DNA from 3 places in the Yersinia alsatica genome. Region 3 is predicted to be linked to each of the others. Evidence: predicted binding sites of a transcription regulator. Region 3 holds the regulator's gene; each other region holds the start of a gene.

Region 1 (6,166 bases), 230 kb from region 3:
GGGAGAAAGGGGCCAAATTGGCCCCTTTTTTCTAAGAGCAATGATAAAATACGCTAGTATATTATTGTTGTTGTTTTATATTTTTATAAAATAGGATCTTCCGGTGCAGAGGTTCGCGCGGCTAATGAGAGACTTTAACTCAATCAGAGTTAAGGATTGTCATTAGTCGCGAGGATGCAGTGTGAAGGTATTAGTAACAGGTGGATGAGATCGTCAATACGATCCGGCACCGCATATAGTATAAGGATACTACTTTGCTGACTCCGATTATTCGTAAATTCCAGTACGGCCAACATACCGTCACTATTGAAACTGGCATGATGGCTCGCCAGGCAACTGCTGCTGTAATGGTAAGCATGGATGACACCGCAGTATTCGTTACTGTTGTTGGCCAAAAGAAAGCTAAACCAGGCCAGAGCTTCTTCCCTCTGACTGTTAACTATCAGGAGCGTACTTACGCTGCTGGCCGTATCCCAGGCAGCTTCTTCCGTCGTGAAGGCCGCCCAAGTGAAGGCGAAACACTGACTTCACGTCTGATTGACCGCCCGATTCGTCCACTGTTCCCAGACAGCTTCCTGAACGAAGTTCAGGTTATTGCGACCGTTGTTTCTGTTAACCCACAAGTTAACCCAGACATCGTGGCACTGATTGGTGCATCAGCTGCGCTGAGCCTGTCAGGCATTCCATTCAACGGCCCTATCGGTGCTGCTCGCGTTGGTTTCATCAACGACCAGTACGTACTGAACCCAACCACTGACGAGCTGAAAGAAAGCCGTCTGGACTTGGTTGTTGCCGGTACTGCTGCTGCGGTATTGATGGTTGAATCTGAAGCAGACATCTTGTCCGAAGATCAAATGTTGGGCGCGGTTGTCTTCGGCCACGAACAACAGCAAGTTGTGATTGAAAACATCAATGCACTGGTTGCCGAAGCAGGTAAACCTAAGTGGGATTGGCAGCCAGAAGTTGTTAACGAAGAGCTGCATGCGCGTGTTGCTGTATTGGCTGCAACTCGTCTGGGTGATGCCTATCGCATTACTGAGAAACAAGAGCGTTACGAACAAGTCAATGCTATCAAAGCTGACGTCACTGACACACTTTTGGCGCAAGACGATACTTTAGATGCTGCGGAAATTCAGGATATCCTGGGCAGCGTTGAGAAAGATGTTGTTCGTAGCCGTGTATTACGTGGCGAACCACGTATCGATGGTCGCGAAAAAGACATGATCCGTGGCCTGGATGTGCGTACTGGTGTCTTGCCTCGTACCCATGGTTCTGCGTTGTTCACCCGTGGTGAAACTCAGGCATTGGTTACCGCAACACTGGGTACGGCTCGTGATGCGCAAAATATTGATGAGCTGATGGGTGAGCGTACTGACTCATTCCTGCTACACTATAATTTCCCTCCATATTCTGTTGGTGAAACAGGTATGGTTGGTTCACCGAAGCGTCGTGAGATTGGCCATGGCCGTCTGGCGAAACGCGGTGTGATGGCAGTGATGCCAAGCCCGAGCGAATTCCCTTACACTGTACGTGTGGTTTCTGAAATCACCGAGTCTAACGGTTCTTCCTCAATGGCTTCTGTCTGTGGCGCTTCTCTGGCCCTGATGGATGCAGGTGTGCCAATTAAAGCCGCTGTTGCAGGTATCGCAATGGGTCTGGTTAAAGATGAAGAAAACTTTGTGGTTCTGTCTGACATTCTGGGTGACGAAGATCACTTGGGCGACATGGACTTTAAAGTGGCCGGTAGCCGTGACGGTATCACCGCACTGCAAATGGACATTAAAATTGAAGGTATCACCCGCGAAATCATGCAGGTGGCTCTGAACCAGGCTAAGGGTGCGCGTCTGCACATTCTGGGTGTTATGGAACAGGCTATCAGCACACCTCGTGGCGATATCTCTGAGTTTGCTCCACGTATCTACACCATGAAAATCAATCCTGAGAAAATCAAGGATGTGATCGGTAAAGGTGGTTCTGTGATTCGTGCACTGACTGATGAAACTGGCACCACGATTGAAATCGAAGATGATGGTACCATTAAGATTGCAGCAACAGACGGCGATAAAGCGAAACACGCTATCCGTCGTATTGAAGAAATTACTGCTGAAATCGAAGTGGGCCGTATCTATGCGGGTAAAGTTACTCGTATCGTTGATTTCGGTGCATTTGTTGCTATCGGCGGCGGTAAAGAAGGTCTGGTTCACATTTCCCAAATCGCTGATAAGCGCGTAGAGAAAGTGACTGACTATCTGCAAATGGGCCAAGAAGTGCCAGTGAAAGTAATGGAAGTTGATCGTCAGGGCCGTATCCGCCTGAGCATCAAAGAAGCCACTACTCCTGACGCAGAAGCACCGGCACCAGAAGCAGCAGAGTAATTTAGTATTCCACAGCTCCTTACTCATTAGTGGGGAGCTGTGTTATCTCGAGGGCAGGATGCTCTTGTGTTAAACAAATGGATGAAAGGATATTTATCCAATGTTTGTCTTCGGGAGTAGGAAATGAAGCCTTTCTTGCGCTGGTGTTACGTTGTGACAGCACTCATGCTGGCAGGATGCAGCAACCATGATTGGCGTAAAGACGAGGTATTGGCAATCCCGTTGCAACCTACGTTGCAGCAGGAAGTGATTCTGGCTCGCATGGAACAAATCCTTGCAAGTCGGGCACTTACGGATGATGAGCGCGCACAGCTTTTATATGAGCGCGGAGTGCTGTATGATAGCCTCGGGCTACGGGCACTAGCGCGAAATGATTTTTCGCAAGCGTTAGCTATTCGTCCTGATATGCCAGAAGTTTTCAACTATCTGGGCATTTATTTAACGCAGGCAGGCAATTTTGATGCTGCCTATGAAGCGTTTGATTCTGTACTAGAGCTTGATCCAACTTACAATTACGCGCGTTTAAATCGGGGTATCGCTCTGTATTATGGCGGTCGACTCCCGTTGGCGCAGGATGATCTGCAGGCGTTTTATCAAGACGATCCAAATGATCCCTTCCGTTCGTTATGGCTGTATCTGGTGGAAAGAGAAATCGATCCCAAGGCAGCTGCAGTAGCGTTACAACAGCGCTATGAAAAATCGGACAGAGGGCAATGGGGATGGAATATTGTCGAATTCTACTTGGGCACGATCAGCGAAAAAACGCTGATGGAAAGGCTCAAGGCAGATGCAACGGATAACACTTCGCTCGCTGAGCATCTCAGTGAAACTGACTTCTATTTAGGTAAACATTACCTAAGTCTGGGGGACAAGGACACCGCTTCGGCGCTGTTCAAACTGACGGTAGCTAACAACGTTCATAACTTTGTTGAGCACCGCTATGCATTGTTGGAATTGGCGCTTTTGGGCCAAGAACAAGACGACCTATCGGAATCGGACCAGCAATAGCTGACGAACAACTATTAGCCTGATATACCTTGGTTTTTTACCAATGTTTATCACCTTAACGGGTGATGGCCTTTTTGTTCGTTTTATAATCTAATTTGAGCCGGTTCACACTTTTCAATGAAAATGACTGAAAATTTTCTCGACGAGTTATGTAGACTGGCTGCCATTATTAATGAGGCACGTGTACATGACTACTGAGCTTGAAACCTCTTTTGCTGATTTGGGGCTGTCTGCTCCTATTCTTTCCGCCCTTACTGCTTTGGGTTACGAAAAACCATCTCCAATTCAATTGGAATGTATTCCACACCTGTTGAACGGTCGCGATGTTCTTGGTATGGCGCAAACCGGTAGTGGTAAAACTGCTGCTTTCGGGCTTCCGCTGTTGCACAACATTGACCCAGAACTGAAAGCGCCACAGGTGCTGGTACTGGCTCCAACCCGTGAGTTGGCGATTCAGGTTGCTGAAGCATTAACTAGCTTCTCTAAAGATATTAAAGGCGTTAACGTTGTGGCCCTGTACGGCGGCCAACGTTATGACGTTCAATTACGCGCTTTGCGCCAGGGGCCACAAGTTGTTGTTGGCACCCCAGGTCGTCTGTTAGACCACCTGAAACGCGGTACCCTTAATCTGTCCAACCTGAAAGGTTTAGTGCTGGACGAAGCAGATGAAATGCTGCGCATGGGCTTTATCGAAGACGTCGAAAATATTTTGGCTCAGATCCCAGCTGAACATCAGACTGCGCTGTTCTCTGCGACTATGCCTGAAGCGATTCGCCGTATTACCCGTCGCTTTATGAAAGAGCCACAGGAAGTACGTATTCAGTCTAGCGTGACGACTCGCCCTGACATTAGCCAAGTTTATTGGAAAGTGGGCGGTGGCTATCGTAAAAACGAAGCACTGGTTCGTTTCCTTGAAGCTGAAGATTTTGATGCGGCGATCATTTTCGTCCGTACTAAAAACGCCACTCTGGAAGTTGCAGAAGCCCTTGAGCGTAGCGGTTATAGCAGCGCTGCACTGAACGGCGACATGAACCAGGCCCTGCGTGAGCAGACTCTGGAACGTCTGAAAGATGGTCGTTTGGATATCCTGATTGCAACTGACGTTGCTGCACGTGGCTTGGACGTTGAGCGCATCAGTCTGGTTGTAAACTATGATATCCCTATGGATTCAGAGTCTTACGTTCACCGTATCGGCCGTACCGGTCGTGCAGGTCGTGCTGGCCGTGCGTTACTGTTCGTTGAGAACCGTGAACGTCGTCTGTTGCAGAACATTGAACGTACCATGAAACTGACTATCCCTGAAGTTGAGCTGCCAAATGCACAACTGCTGAGCGAGCGTCGTTTAGCTAAGTTTGCTGCTAAAGTTAGCCAACAGCTGGAAAGTAGTGACTTGGATATGTACCGTGCATTGCTGGCTAAATTGCAACCAGAAGAAGAGTTTGATATCGAAACTCTGGCTGCTGCACTGCTGAAAATGGCACAGGGCGAACGTCCGCTGATCTTGCCACCAGAAGCTCCACGTCGTCCACAGCGCGAATTCAATTCTCGCGATGATCGTGGTAGCGATCGTGGCCGTGACCGTGATCGTGGTGACAGCCGTCGTGACAGCCGCCCTGACAGCCGTGATGGTGGCGAGCGCCCAGCACGTCGTGAACGTCGTGATGTTGGCGAAATGGAACTGTACCGCATTGAAGTGGGCCGTGATGATGGTGTTGAAGTTCGTCATATCGTTGGCGCTATCGCTAACGAAGGTGATATCAGCAGCCGTTATATCGGTAACATCAAGCTGTTTGCTTCCCACTCAACTATCGAGCTGCCAAAAGGCATGCCGGGTGAAATGTTATCTCACTTCACCCGTACCCGTATCCTGAACAAGCCGCTGAACATGCAGCTGTTGGGTGATGCACAGCCACATGAGCGCCGTGAGCGTCCAGCTGGCGGTAACGGTGGTGAGCGTCGTGGCGGTGGCCGTTCATTCGGTGGCGAACGTCGTGATGGTGCCGGTGCTCCTCCTCGTCGTTCATTCGGCAGCGATCGTGCTCCAGCCGCTGGTGGCGAGCGTCGTCCACCACGTGATGCTCAACGTTCATCTGCACCACGTCGTGATGATGCCGCAGCACCTGCTGCTCCAGCACCAGCGCGTCGTCGTTTCGGTGATGCATAAGTCTTAGTCATCTCTGATGATTAAACATAAAAACCAGCCTTCGGGCTGGTTTTTTTATGTCTGAGACATCCAATTCAACAACAGATTACAGGCGTTCAGCTGATTGCAAATCTGGTTGCAAACTGGCGACAATCTCAAATGAATGCAAGCGAGCTTGATGGTCAAAAATCTGGCCATTTACCATCAGTTCATCAGCCTGGGTTTCTCGCAATAATGACTGAAGGCCGTGCCGGACTTTGCTTTTGTCACCAATGATGGATAGGCGCAGCGCCTGATCAACACCAAACTGTTCGGCTGGCGAACAGATGGTCTCCATATCTTCAACTGGTGGTGGTAGCTGGCCCGGTGTCCCACGGCGCAGGTTAACAAACTGCTGCTGCATCGAGGTGAATAGGAAGCGGGCGTCACGTTCGCTGTCTGCGGCCACAACATTCACGCAGACAATGGCATAAGGCTTGGACAACTGGGCTGATGGCTTGAAGTTTTCCCGGTACAATTTCAGCGCCTGGAACAACATGTCTGGAGCAAAATGCGAAGCAAAAGCAAAGGGCAGGCCCATGGCTGCAGCCAGTTGCGCGCTATACAGGCTAGATCCCAGTAACCATAGTGGAACATGCAA
Region 2 (6,166 bases), 1.8 Mb from region 3:
CCGATAATAATATTACCGGTTTGGTATTATCACTGAGTGATTTTACCGGTACTGACCAGCCGTCGCTACAATATATCGGTAAAGCCCTGCGGGAATTCCGTGATACCGGCAAGCCGATTTATGCTATTGGCGACAGTTATAACCAAACGCAATATTATCTAGCCAGTTTTGCCAACAAAATCTATCTGTCACCGCAAGGTGCAGTCGATCTGCATGGTTTTGCCAGCAATAATCTGTATTACAAATCGTTGTTGGAAAAACTCAAAGTTACCACCAATATCTTCCGCGTAGGCACTTATAAGTCTGCGGTTGAGCCGATGATTCGTGATGATATGTCCCCCGCCGCGCGTGAGGCTGACAGCCGTTGGATTGGTGGACTGTGGCAAAACTATTTGACCGCGGTTTCCGCTAATCGGCAGTTAACGCCAGAACAATTGTTCCCAGGTGCGGCAGGAGTTATCAGTGGATTACAAGCGGCTGACGGCTCCCCTGCGCAATATGCTCTTAATAGCAAACTGGTCGATCAATTGGCTTCTCGTCCAGAGGTAGAAACCGAGCTGGTTAAAACCTTTGGCTGGGACAAAAAGAATAATGATTTCAACTACGTCAGTATTTATGACTACCAGCCAACTCCAGCCCCGCAGCAGGGCGAACAGATAGCGGTGCTCTTTGCTAACGGCGCGATCATGGATGGCCCACAAACGCCTGGAAATGTCGGCGGTGATGCACTGGCGGCGCAAATTCGCCAAGCGCGGTTAGACCCGAAAATTAAAGCGGTTATCCTGCGGGTAAACAGCCCAGGGGGCAGTGTCAGTGCCTCTGAGTTAATTCGTTCTGAGTTAGCGGCATTGCGCGCAGCCAATAAGCCATTGGTAGTGTCAATGGGTGGCATGGCGGCCTCGGGTGGCTACTGGATCTCGACTCCAGCCAACTATATTATCGCCAACCCAAGTACCTTGACCGGCTCAATTGGTATCTTCGGTGTGATTAATACATTCCAAAACTCACTGGAGAGTATTGGGGTTCATACCGATGGTGTTGCTACCTCGCCACTGGCGAATGTGTCGATGACCAAAGATTTGCCGCCTGAATTCTCCCAGATGATGCAAATCAATATCGAAAACGGCTATAAGACCTTTATCGATCTGGTGGCCACCTCACGGCACAAAACACCGGAGCAAGTCGATCAAATTGCGCAAGGCCACGTGTGGATTGGTATGGATGCCAAAAATAATGGTTTGGTAGACCAGCTCGGTGACTTCGATGATGCCGTTAAGAAAGTGGCTGAACTGGCAAAACTGAAAACCTGGCAGCTGAATTGGTTTGTTGATGAACCAAGCCTCAGCGATTTGATTTTTGGCCAAATGAGCGCGTCAGTACAGGCGATTTTACCTGCCGCAATTCAGGCCTGGTTACCTGCGCCAATCTCTGCCATGGCACAGGCCGTCAAAGATCAACCTAGTTTGCTCAATACCCTCAATGACCCGCAGAATCGCTATGCGTTATGTCTTACTTGTGGTGATGTGCGCTAGTTAATGCATTAAATTGTAGATAAATACTCCGCCCGGCACCTGCCGGGCTTTTTTTCCTCGCCAGTCACCCTATAATTCACCCATCTTATTCAGTTCGACTTTTCAGGCATATTGCTCATGCAGAAGAAATCTATTTATGTCGCCTATACTGGCGGGACTATTGGTATGCAGCGCTCGGATCACGGATACATCCCGGTTTCTGGCCACCTGCAACGCCAACTGGCGCTGATGCCTGAGTTTCATCGCCCCGAAATGCCTGATTTTACTATCCATGAATATGCTCCATTAATTGACTCCTCAGATATGACACCTGAGGATTGGCAGCATATCGCCAATGATATTCAGCAGAATTACGATTTATACGACGGTTTTGTTATTTTGCACGGCACCGACACCATGGCATTTACCGCGTCGGCCCTCTCCTTCATGCTGGAAAACTTAGCTAAACCGGTGATTGTCACGGGTTCCCAAATCCCTCTGGCCGAGCTGCGATCTGACGGGCAAACCAACTTGCTGAATGCCCTGTATCTGGCGGCTAATCATCCCGTCAATGAAGTCAGTTTGTTCTTTAATAACAAACTGTTCCGCGGCAATCGCACCACCAAAGCTCATGCCGATGGTTTTGATGCTTTTGCTTCGCCCAATCTCTCGGTGTTGCTTGAAGCGGGTATCCATATTCGTCGTATGGCCTCAGTGGAGTCACCTATCAATAATGGCCCATTGATTGTCCATAGCATCACACCGCAGCCCATTGGCGTGGTGACTATTTATCCTGGTATATCCGGTGCGGTAGTGCGTAATTTCCTCCTACAGCCAGTAAAAGCTCTTATTCTGCGATCTTATGGCGTGGGGAATGCGCCACAGAAAGCCGAGTTATTAGACGAGTTAAAAAATGCCAGCGAGCGCGGTATTGTGGTGGTGAATCTGACGCAATGTATTTCTGGCAGAGTGAACATGGAAGGATATGCGACCGGTAATGCACTGGCGCATGCGGGGGTTATCAGTGGTTTTGATATGACCGTTGAAGCCGCCCTGACAAAACTGCATTATCTGTTGAGTCAATCTCTATCCCCTGAAGATATCCGCCGGTTAATGCAACAGAACCTGCGCGGTGAATTAACTGACACTAACTGATCTGGCGGAGTTTTCATGAACGCGGCACTGCTTTTAATTGATTTGCAAAATGACTTTTGTCCGGGTGGTGCTTTGGCGGTTGGTGAAGGTGACCGGGTGATTGCGGTGGCGAATGAGGCTATGAATGCCTGTCTGGCACAAAATATACCGGTCATTGCTAGCCAGGATTGGCACCCTGCCGAACATCGGAGTTTTGCTATTAACTCCAATGCGGAGCCAGGGACGGTCGGTGAGTTAGAGGGATTAACACAAGTCTGGTGGCCAGTACATTGTGTGCAAGATAAACCCGGCGCGGCGCTGCATCCCCTGTTGAACCAAACGGCTATTACCGCGATTTTCCGTAAAGGCCAAGATCCGGATATCGACAGTTACAGTGCATTCTTCGACAATGGCCGGCGGGCAAAAACGCCACTGGATGATTGGTTGCAGCAGCACGGAATCAAAAGTTTGTTTATTATGGGGCTGGCAACTGATTACTGCGTGAAATACACCGTTTTGGATGCATTAGCCCTGGGCTATCAAACTACCGTCATCAGTGACGGTTGTCGTGGGGTAAACCTGCAACCACAAGATAGCCAACAGGCTTTTGATGCTATGCGCGATGCGGGGGCCAGCATACAGACCTTGGCGCACTTTCTTGCTGACTGAAGCGAACAACAGCTCATTGAGATTAATACTCAACGGAGCCATTATTAGCACCGTTGAGTCTTTCACTCCGGCTTCAGCTTCACCAAGGTCGGTTGGCTGAATTGCTGCTTCAGCTCTTGCTTGGATTTCATCACTATCTGGCCATCAGTACCAATGCTCATATGTTGGGCATCAGTGTTATGGCGTGCTTGCCATAGCATAACCATTTGCAGGCTATTTTCTTTCTGCTCTGGCGTGAGTGCCACGCCGTCTGGCCATTTGCCTAACTCAACGGCTTGAACCAAACGTTGATAGATTTCCGGCGTCATCACTGAAATCAGGTCTTCAAGCTCCATCAGAGCATCCTCAGGTAAATGAATAACAAGCTGAATCGATTTTTCTTGTGTCAACTAATGATCTCAGACCGCACTACCCGGCGGTCTGTTCGCCATTTTGGTCATCAACAAAATTCAGTGATGCCGAATTCACGCAGTAGCGCTCTCCGGTTGGCTGTGGGCCATCAGGAAATACATGTCCCAAATGGGCATCACAATTGCCACAGCGAATCTCGACACGATGCATATTATGAGAATAATCATCAATATAGCGAATTGAGTTAGCATCAAGAGGTTGATAGAAACTCGGCCAACCACAGCCCGAATCAAACTTGGATTCTGAGACGAAAAGCGGCTGATGGCAGCACAGGCATTGGTACACACCGTCGCGTTTGTTATGCAGTAATTTGCCGCTAAACGGCGCTTCCGTCCCCCGCTGTTGGGTGACATGACGCTGAATATCGGACAGTTTCTCAATATTTTCTGTAGGGTTCAGTTCTTTAGCCATTTGTGCGGTTCTCTGGCAGGGAATAAAGTCAACGAAAACAACGTCTAATAATAACAAAAAATTAACAACAAAGCAGTTAAAATTGTCCTAAACTGTATGCCATCGAAGCGGCAACAGTATAAATGTGATAAAAATCGCAAATATTACTGATTCTCACTTTAAACTGAATAATTCGCCCCAATATAAAAATGAGGCTAATCGTATCAGGAAACGCGCGATTAATGTTCGATCTACCTCCCCTGGTTTGATTTGTAGCAATAATTGACACGATTCCGCTTGACGCTCGGTAAGGTTTTTGTAATTTTACAACCAACCTTTTATTCACTAACAAATAGCTGGTGGAATATATGACTATCAAAGTAGGTATCAACGGTTTTGGCCGTATCGGTCGCATTGTTTTCCGTGCTGCTCAGGAACGTTCTGACATCGAAATCGTTGCAATCAACGACCTGTTGGACGCTGACTACATGGCGTACATGCTGAAATACGACTCTACCCATGGTCGTTTCGACGGTACAGTAGAAGTAAAAGACGGCCATCTGGTTGTTAACGGTAAAACCATCCGTGTTACCGCAGAGAGAGATCCGGCTAACCTGAAGTGGAACGAAGTTAACGTTGACGTTGTTGCTGAAGCAACTGGCCTGTTCCTGACCGACGAAACTGCACGTAAGCACATCGCTGCTGGCGCGAAGAAAGTGGTTCTGACTGGTCCTTCTAAAGACGACACCCCTATGTTCGTTATGGGCGTTAACCACAAGTCTTATGCGGGCCAAGAAATCGTTTCTAACGCTTCTTGCACCACTAACTGCTTGGCTCCACTGGCTAAAGTTATCAACGACAAGTTCGGTATCGTTGAAGCGCTGATGACCACTGTGCATGCAACTACCGCAACTCAGAAAACTGTTGATGGCCCGTCTCACAAAGACTGGCGCGGCGGCCGCGGTGCATCCCAGAACATCATCCCTTCTTCTACCGGTGCTGCTAAAGCAGTTGGTAAAGTTATCCCAGAACTGAACGGCAAACTGACTGGTATGGCGTTCCGCGTTCCTACCCCTAACGTTTCTGTTGTTGACCTGACTGCACGTCTGGAAAAACCTGCTTCTTACAAAGAAATCTGTGCTGCCATCAAAGCAGCTTCAGAAGGCGAGCTGAAAGGCGTTCTGGGCTACACCGAAGACGACGTTGTTTCTACCGACTTCAACGGCGAAAAACTGACTTCAGTATTCGATGCTAAAGCAGGTATCGCGCTGAATGACAACTTTGTGAAACTGGTTTCTTGGTACGATAACGAAACTGGCTACTCAAACAAAGTTCTGGATCTGATCTCTCACATCTCCAAATAATGGATTGATGTAGATTTCTGCCAAAAGCCACCCTCGGGTGGCTTTTTTATTGTCTAAAAACAGCGATATGAATGCGCCAGCTTATTAAGCTTCGACAATAAGTTGCGCAATATCAATGATTCACTACTACTCTACCCTAGGTTTGCTGCAAGATCTGACGGCTGTGATATTATCGAAAATCTGAAGTTCAATGGATCTCAAGCTCCTATTCTCATAAGGCCAAACGAATGAACGAGAAAGTATTCACCCTACCTGTTGTTGAACAAATTTCGCCTTACATCAGCCAACGCCAGTTAGATGAACTGCCAGTCGTGGTTGTTTCCCATCCGAAAGTTCGCGCCGCAGTGAGCCTGCAAGGTGCCCATTTACTGGCATTCCAGCCAAGTGGTGAACAACCGATCATCTGGTTGAGCAATAACACTCCCTTTAAAGATGGCGTCGCTATTCGTGGTGGTGTGCCTATCTGCTGGCCTTGGTTTGGTCCATCCGCACAACCTTCCCATGGCTTTGCTCGTTTGCTGCCATGGACTCTCAGCGCACACGATGAGAATGAAAATGGGGTTATCCTGACCTTCACTCTGGAAGACAGCGATGCATCACGTAAATTCTGGCCACATGCCTTCACTTTGATTGCCCGCTTCAAGCTGGGTGATGAATGTGAAATGGAATTAGAATCACACGGTGATT
Region 3 (6,166 bases):
AAACAGAAGATGCGCGCTTCTTCCTGCGTTGGTTACGGCAAAGCTATGGTCAGGTGCCTACCGCTGCCGTCGGCTTCTCTTTAGGTGGCAATATGCTGGCCTTTTATTTAGCTGAACAGCGGCAAGATAGCCTGTTACAGGCCGCAGTTGTGGTTTCCGCGCCGCTCATGCTTGAACCTTGTGCCAACCGTATGGAGCAAGGATTCTCTCGCGTCTATCAGCGCTACCTATTGAACCAGTTGAAATTAAACGCTACGCGTAAGCTGTTACATTACCCTGGCAGTTTGCCGCTGGATCTGGCGCAGTTAAAAGGATTGCGGCGAATCAGAGATTTCGATGATGTCATTACAGCTAAAATACATGGTTTTAATGATGCAGTGGATTACTATCGCCGTTGCAGCGCGCTGCCGTTATTGCCGCAAATTACCACCCCATTACTGATCATTCACGCCAAAGATGACCCATTCATGACGGCCGAGGTTATCCCCAATCTCCGCGAATTACCGGCCAATATTGATTATCAGTTAACCGAGCATGGCGGCCATGTCGGTTTTGTCGGCGGCTCATTAAAACACCCACAAATGTGGCTGGAACAACGTATTCCAGCCTGGCTTTCCCCTTATCTGGAGCAGCAGTCATGATGATCCCTTGGCAGCAAATCGACAGTGAAACACTGGACAGTTTGCTGGAAGCTTTTGTCCTACGTGAAGGTACTGACTACGGTGAACACGAGCGCTCATTGGCGCAGAAAGTCGAAGATGTTCGCCGCCAGTTGGTCAGTGGTGAAGCGGTATTAGTGTGGTCTGAGTTACACGAAACCATCAATATTATGCCGCGCGGCGCATTTCGTGCTGGAGCAGAAGAGTCCCAATAGCCCTTGCCTTGTCACGCGAGCCTTTAAGTAAAATCAGAGTGACAAGCCGGAGACTTTGCCCTAAAAATAACCATTAACCATAAAAAAACAGGCAATTTCAGCCCGTCCACTGAGTTAACTAACCCCATGGAGTTACAGCTAATATGTCAACTAAACATCCGGTTATAGCCGTTACCGGCTCAAGTGGCGCAGGGACGACAACCACCAGCCTGGCGTTTCGCAAGATTTTTCAGCAATTGAATATCCGCGCGGCGCAAATTGAAGGTGACAGCTTCCATCGCTACACCCGCCCCGAAATGGATGCCGCTATCCGTAAGGCCCGGGATCAAGGTCGGCATATTAGCTATTTTGGCCCAGAGGCCAATGATTTTGGTCAGTTAGAAGAGAGTGTTTCGCAATATGGCGCGTTGGGTACCGGACGCTCACGTAAGTATTTGCACACCTATGATGAAGCGGTGCCCTATAACCAGATTCCCGGCACTTTCACCCCGTGGGAGGCCCTGCCAGAACCCACCGACGTGCTGTTTTATGAAGGTCTGCACGGCGGTGTCGTGACCGAGCATCATGATGTGGCGAAACATGTGGATTTACTGGTCGGCGTGGTGCCAATAGTCAATCTGGAGTGGATTCAAAAACTGGTGCGGGATACTGGCGAACGTGGTCATTCTCGTGAGGCGGTGATGGATTCGGTGGTGCGCTCCATGGACGACTATATCAATTACATTACGCCCCAATTCTCGCGTACCCATATTAACTTCCAGCGCGTGCCCACTGTCGACACTTCCAACCCTTTTGCCGCCAAAGCAATCCCATCGCTGGATGAAAGCTTCGTTGTTATTCATTTTAGAGGCTTGGATCAAATCGATTTCCCTTACTTGCTGGCAATGCTGCAAGGGTCGTTTATATCAAATATCAATACGTTGGTGGTGCCCGGCGGCAAGATGGGGCTGGCAATGGAGCTGATCATGGCTCCGCTGGTTCAGCAACTGTTGGAAGGTAAGAAAATTATTTAATCTTCTACGTACTTGAAGTGGCAACCAATATCTCCGCAGCTTCAAGTACGTAGAGTTTGCTTACGCGATTTCGCGGATTTCAAAACTGTGGGTAATCTTGGCCGCTTTCCCCAACATCAAAGAAACCGAGCAATATTTTTCAGCTGACAGCTCAACCGCCCGCTCAACAATTTTGTCGGTCAAACCTTTGCCACTGACAATAAAGTGCAGGTTGATTTGCGTAAACAAGCGCGGAGCCTCTTCCCGGCGCTGTGAAGTTAACGTCACTTCGCAATCGCGCACATCGTTACGCCCTTTTTGCAAAATAGACACGACATCAATGGCACTACAGCCGCCTGCTGACATTAATAGCATTTCCATTGGGCTTGGTGCTTTGTCTCCGGCATTACCATCCATCAAAACTTGATGACCTGATGCGGATTCACCCAAAAATGTCAGTCCTTCAACCCACTTTACACGTGCCTGCATAACTCTTGCTCCCGGTTAAATTTTCTGATTCAGACTACCCTTTCATTTACAAACTGGCAATGTAACCCGATGTTCATCATGCTGAAGCGATACAACACAAGACAGTAGCTTCATCCTGTGCTACAAACAGAACCGAAAGTGTTGTTTCTAGAATTAAATGGGGTAGTGATCAATACTCAGTGAAGGGTTTCTATCCGGTACGTATCTTGGCTATACCTTTCGGCAGTTGAGCAAATTAATATGCTAAGAGAAAGTGTATTTTATAAGCACGCCGTGCAGGGAACTCTGAGCCCTGTTAAGTTAGGCAGCGATAACAACAGAGGATAACAGCGAATGGTTCTCGGCAAGCCACAAACAGACCCGACTCTCGAATGGTTCCTGTCTCATTGCCATATCCACAAATATCCATCGAAGAGTACGCTAATTCACCAAGGTGAAAAGGCCGAAACGCTTTACTACATCGTGAAAGGCTCCGTTGCGGTGCTTATCAAAGATGAAGAAGGTAAAGAGATGATTCTCTCCTATCTAAACCAAGGGGATTTCATCGGCGAGCTTGGATTATTTGAAGAAGGCCAAGAACGTAGTGCCTGGGTCAGAGCAAAAACCGCCTGTGAAGTGGCTGAAATTTCTTACAAAAAATTCCGTCAGCTGATTCAGGTAAATCCAGATATCTTGATGCGCCTGTCTTCACAAATGGCGAGCCGCCTACAAATTACATCAGAGAAAGTGGGTAACCTCGCCTTCCTTGATGTAACTGGGCGCATTGCACAAACGCTGCTTAATCTGGCAAAACAACCTGATGCCATGACCCACCCAGATGGGATGCAGATTAAAATTACCCGCCAGGAAATTGGTCAAATAGTTGGCTGCTCCCGCGAAACTGTGGGGCGCATACTAAAAATGCTGGAAGATCAAAACCTGATCTCCGCACACGGTAAAACGATTGTCGTTTACGGCACCCGTTAATTCCCCATAAACCAGTGCCGATTACCCTCGGCACTGGTTTTCTTCGCTTGTGTGATTAATAAATTTCTGGGGCCTACATGAAGTGGCAACGGCTTATTTATCATCCTGAAGTTAACTATGCACTCCGCCAAACATTGGTTCTCTGCCTGCCCGCAGCATTGGGCTTTGCCATTGGCGATTTGCGGCTGGGATTAATGTTCTCCCTGATACCCGCATGCTGCAATATTGCCGCGCTAGATACTCCACACCAACATTTTTTCCGACGCCTGATTATTGGCGGCACCATTTTTACCCTGAGTAGCTTCCTAACCCAGCAGTTGCTGATGTGGGATATTCCGTTACCTTGGGTGATGTTGGGGTTGGCGCTCACTCTCGGAGTCTCTGGTGCTATTAGCCCGCTCAATGGCCGCATGTTACCTGCCGCACTGATCGCCGCCATATTCAGCCTCAGCATGGTAGGGCGCGCACCTATTTGGCAGGCACCATTGATGTGTGCGGTGGGGACCCTCTGGTACGGTGGTTTTACCTGGATCTGGTTCCGGCTCTGTAAAGACCAACCCATCCGCGAGCCTCTGAGCCAGCTTTATCGTTTACTGGCTGATTATTGCGATGCTAAATACAGTTTGTTTGACCAGCATCTTGAGCCAGAAAAAGCCATGCCGCCATTGCTCGACAGGCAACAAGCTATAATGGATAAAATTAATCAGCTTTATCAACAATTTAACTTGTTATCGAATGCCACTAAAACTGAGCAAAAGCGGCTAGTGGGCTTGTTCCAGATGGCACTCGATTTGCAGGAGCACATTACTGCGGCACTCAATCAGCCAGAAAAAGTGCAAGAGCTGATTGACCAGAGCCCGATAATTACGGTGCTTCACCGCAATATGGATAATATCTCGGCCCAGATGCGCACCATTGCCGACGATATTCTCTACCACCACCGCGCGAAAGAACATTTCAGTGCTGGCGATGCACTCGTCGAACTCGAAGAAATTGCCCAACAGCATCCAGACAATTCGGTTGCGCAATTCTGCTATTACCACATCAGCCATGTTACCCAGATCCTGAGTGACCGCCGTCCGCAATATGACCGCGACTTGATGGCCAGTCAGTTATCCCAACCTCTCTGGCCAGCATTCGTCAGCTATTTATCGTTTAAATCCAGTCCATTGCGCGATGCCGCCCGCATGGGGGTGACGTTGGCCGCAGGGAGCTACATCGGTACTCTGATCCACTTACCTAAACCTTACTGGATCTTACTCACCGTGATGCTGGTCACGCAAAACGGGTATAACGCCACCAAGATACGTATTCATCACCGTGCCATGGGGACTTTAATTGGGCTGATATTGGCGGCGGGTTTATTGCACTTACAGATGCCGGAAGGGACGACATTGAGCATTATGTTGCTCATCACTTTGCTCGCCAGTCTGGTACAGCGCAAAAACTACGGTTTATCCGTAATCGGCAGAACGATTACTGCGGTGTATATCTTGCAGTTATTGACCGGCGAAGGGGCTGACTTCTTAGTTCCGCGTTTGCTCGACACCTTGATAGGCTGTGCTTTGGCCTTTGCCAGCGCCCTGTGGTTGTGGCCTCAGTGGCAAAGCGGCCTGCTGCGTAAAAATGCCCATCAGGCATTGGAGAAATACCAGAAAATCCTACAATTGTTGCTGACCCCTGACCCGAATATTGGGCAACTGGCCTATGAACGGCTTCAGGTCAATAAAGCCAGTAATGCGGTGCTAAGTTCACTGAACCAGGCCATGCAAGAACCGGGATTTAACTCCAAATACTTGGCTGATATGCGGCTTTGGGCCACTCATAGCGAACTTGTTGTCGGACATATCAATGAAATGACGATCCTGACGCGAGAACATCCGTTAACAGAAGCAACCACCACGGCTGAACATGGTCATAGCCAGATGAGCATTAAACAGGCGCAGGATTACTTGCAGTTATGTGAGATTGCCATTCAGCAATGTCAGCAGCGGCTGGAGTCGGATAACAGTGAGGGGAATAACGATTTTGTCCAAATGCCCGATGTCGATGCTGATACCCAACTCTCTGAGCTGGAACGTAATTTACGTCGAATCTTGTCGCACCTCAGTGTGATGCACACGGTTTCATCGTTGGCCTGGCAGCAACAGCCCCACCACGGTATTTGGCGCAGCCGGAAGTTATAAGATTCTAAAGAGTTAATCAGGTTTAAAAACAAAAAGAGAGGCTAAGCGCCTCTCTTTATTACGATTTCTTGCGCCGTAACTCAGTGCGCATTAACCAAACTGGCGATGGCTGTTGCCAAACGCACCATCCCCTGCTCGATATCCTCCAGCTCAACCACCAGCGAAGGCGCTAAGCGCAACACATCCGGCCCGGCATTAAGGATCATCAAACCATTCGCTGCTGCTGCTGTCAGGAACTCGCGGGCGCGGCCACGGTATTGCGGCGTTAATTCTGCACCAATCAATAGCCCCATGCCACGAATGTCACTGAACACATGATAGCGGCTATTGATGTCTTGTAGAGCTTGCACAAACAGGCCGTGGCGCTGTTCAATGCCATCAAGTACCTCAGGGGTATTAATCACATCTAGCGCAGCCTCTGCGACCGCACAGGCCAGCGGATTGCCACCATAGGTGGTACCGTGGGTACCAACAGCCATGACTGAGGCAATCTCTTCTGTGGTGAGCATCGCGCTGATAGGGAAACCGCCCCCCAGTGCTTTGGCTGTGGTGAGAATATCTGGCGTCACACCATAATACATATAGGTAAACAGCTTACCGCTACGACCCATACCACTTTGCACTTCGTCAAACACCAGCAGAGCTTTATGCTGATCGCA

The links. The regulator CRP, encoded in region 3, controls carbon source genes, mostly activating them, when cyclic AMP is high. The targets are predictions, from matches to a motif close to ATGTGANNNNNNTCACAT.
Positions count from the first base shown of each region.
Region 1: a site for CRP is predicted at 3,477-3,494, ahead of yrbN (protein YrbN). Genes of this name have one in related genera too.
Region 2: a site for CRP is predicted at 4,259-4,276, ahead of msrB (peptide-methionine (R)-S-oxide reductase MsrB). Genes of this name have one in related genera too.

Region 1 covers NZ_CP104006.1:504,593-510,758, forward strand. Annotated here, with positions in the region: gene pnp (polyribonucleotide nucleotidyltransferase) at 255-2,375, shown strand; gene nlpI (lipoprotein NlpI) at 2,499-3,383, shown strand; gene yrbN (protein YrbN) at 3,507-3,581, shown strand; gene N0H69_RS02330 (DEAD/DEAH family ATP-dependent RNA helicase) at 3,571-5,547, shown strand; gene N0H69_RS02335 (luciferase-like monooxygenase) at 5,633-6,166, opposite strand, start outside.
Region 2 covers NZ_CP104006.1:3,352,485-3,358,650, forward strand. Annotated here, with positions in the region: gene sppA (signal peptide peptidase SppA) at 1-1,532, shown strand, start outside; gene ansA (asparaginase) at 1,650-2,666, shown strand; gene pncA (bifunctional nicotinamidase/pyrazinamidase) at 2,682-3,314, shown strand; gene N0H69_RS14935 (YeaC family protein) at 3,377-3,649, opposite strand; gene msrB (peptide-methionine (R)-S-oxide reductase MsrB) at 3,723-4,136, opposite strand; gene gapA (glyceraldehyde-3-phosphate dehydrogenase) at 4,484-5,479, shown strand; gene N0H69_RS14950 (D-hexose-6-phosphate mutarotase) at 5,707-6,166, shown strand, end outside.
Region 3 covers NZ_CP104006.1:272,921-279,086, reverse strand. Annotated here, with positions in the region: gene N0H69_RS01115 (hydrolase) at 1-641, shown strand, start outside; gene N0H69_RS01110 (YheU family protein) at 638-874, shown strand; gene N0H69_RS01105 (phosphoribulokinase) at 1,018-1,887, shown strand; gene N0H69_RS01100 (OsmC family protein) at 1,948-2,355, opposite strand; gene crp (cAMP-activated global transcriptional regulator CRP) at 2,689-3,321, shown strand; gene N0H69_RS01090 (YccS/YhfK family putative transporter) at 3,399-5,507, shown strand; gene argD (bifunctional acetylornithine/succinyldiaminopimelate transaminase) at 5,588-6,166, opposite strand, start outside.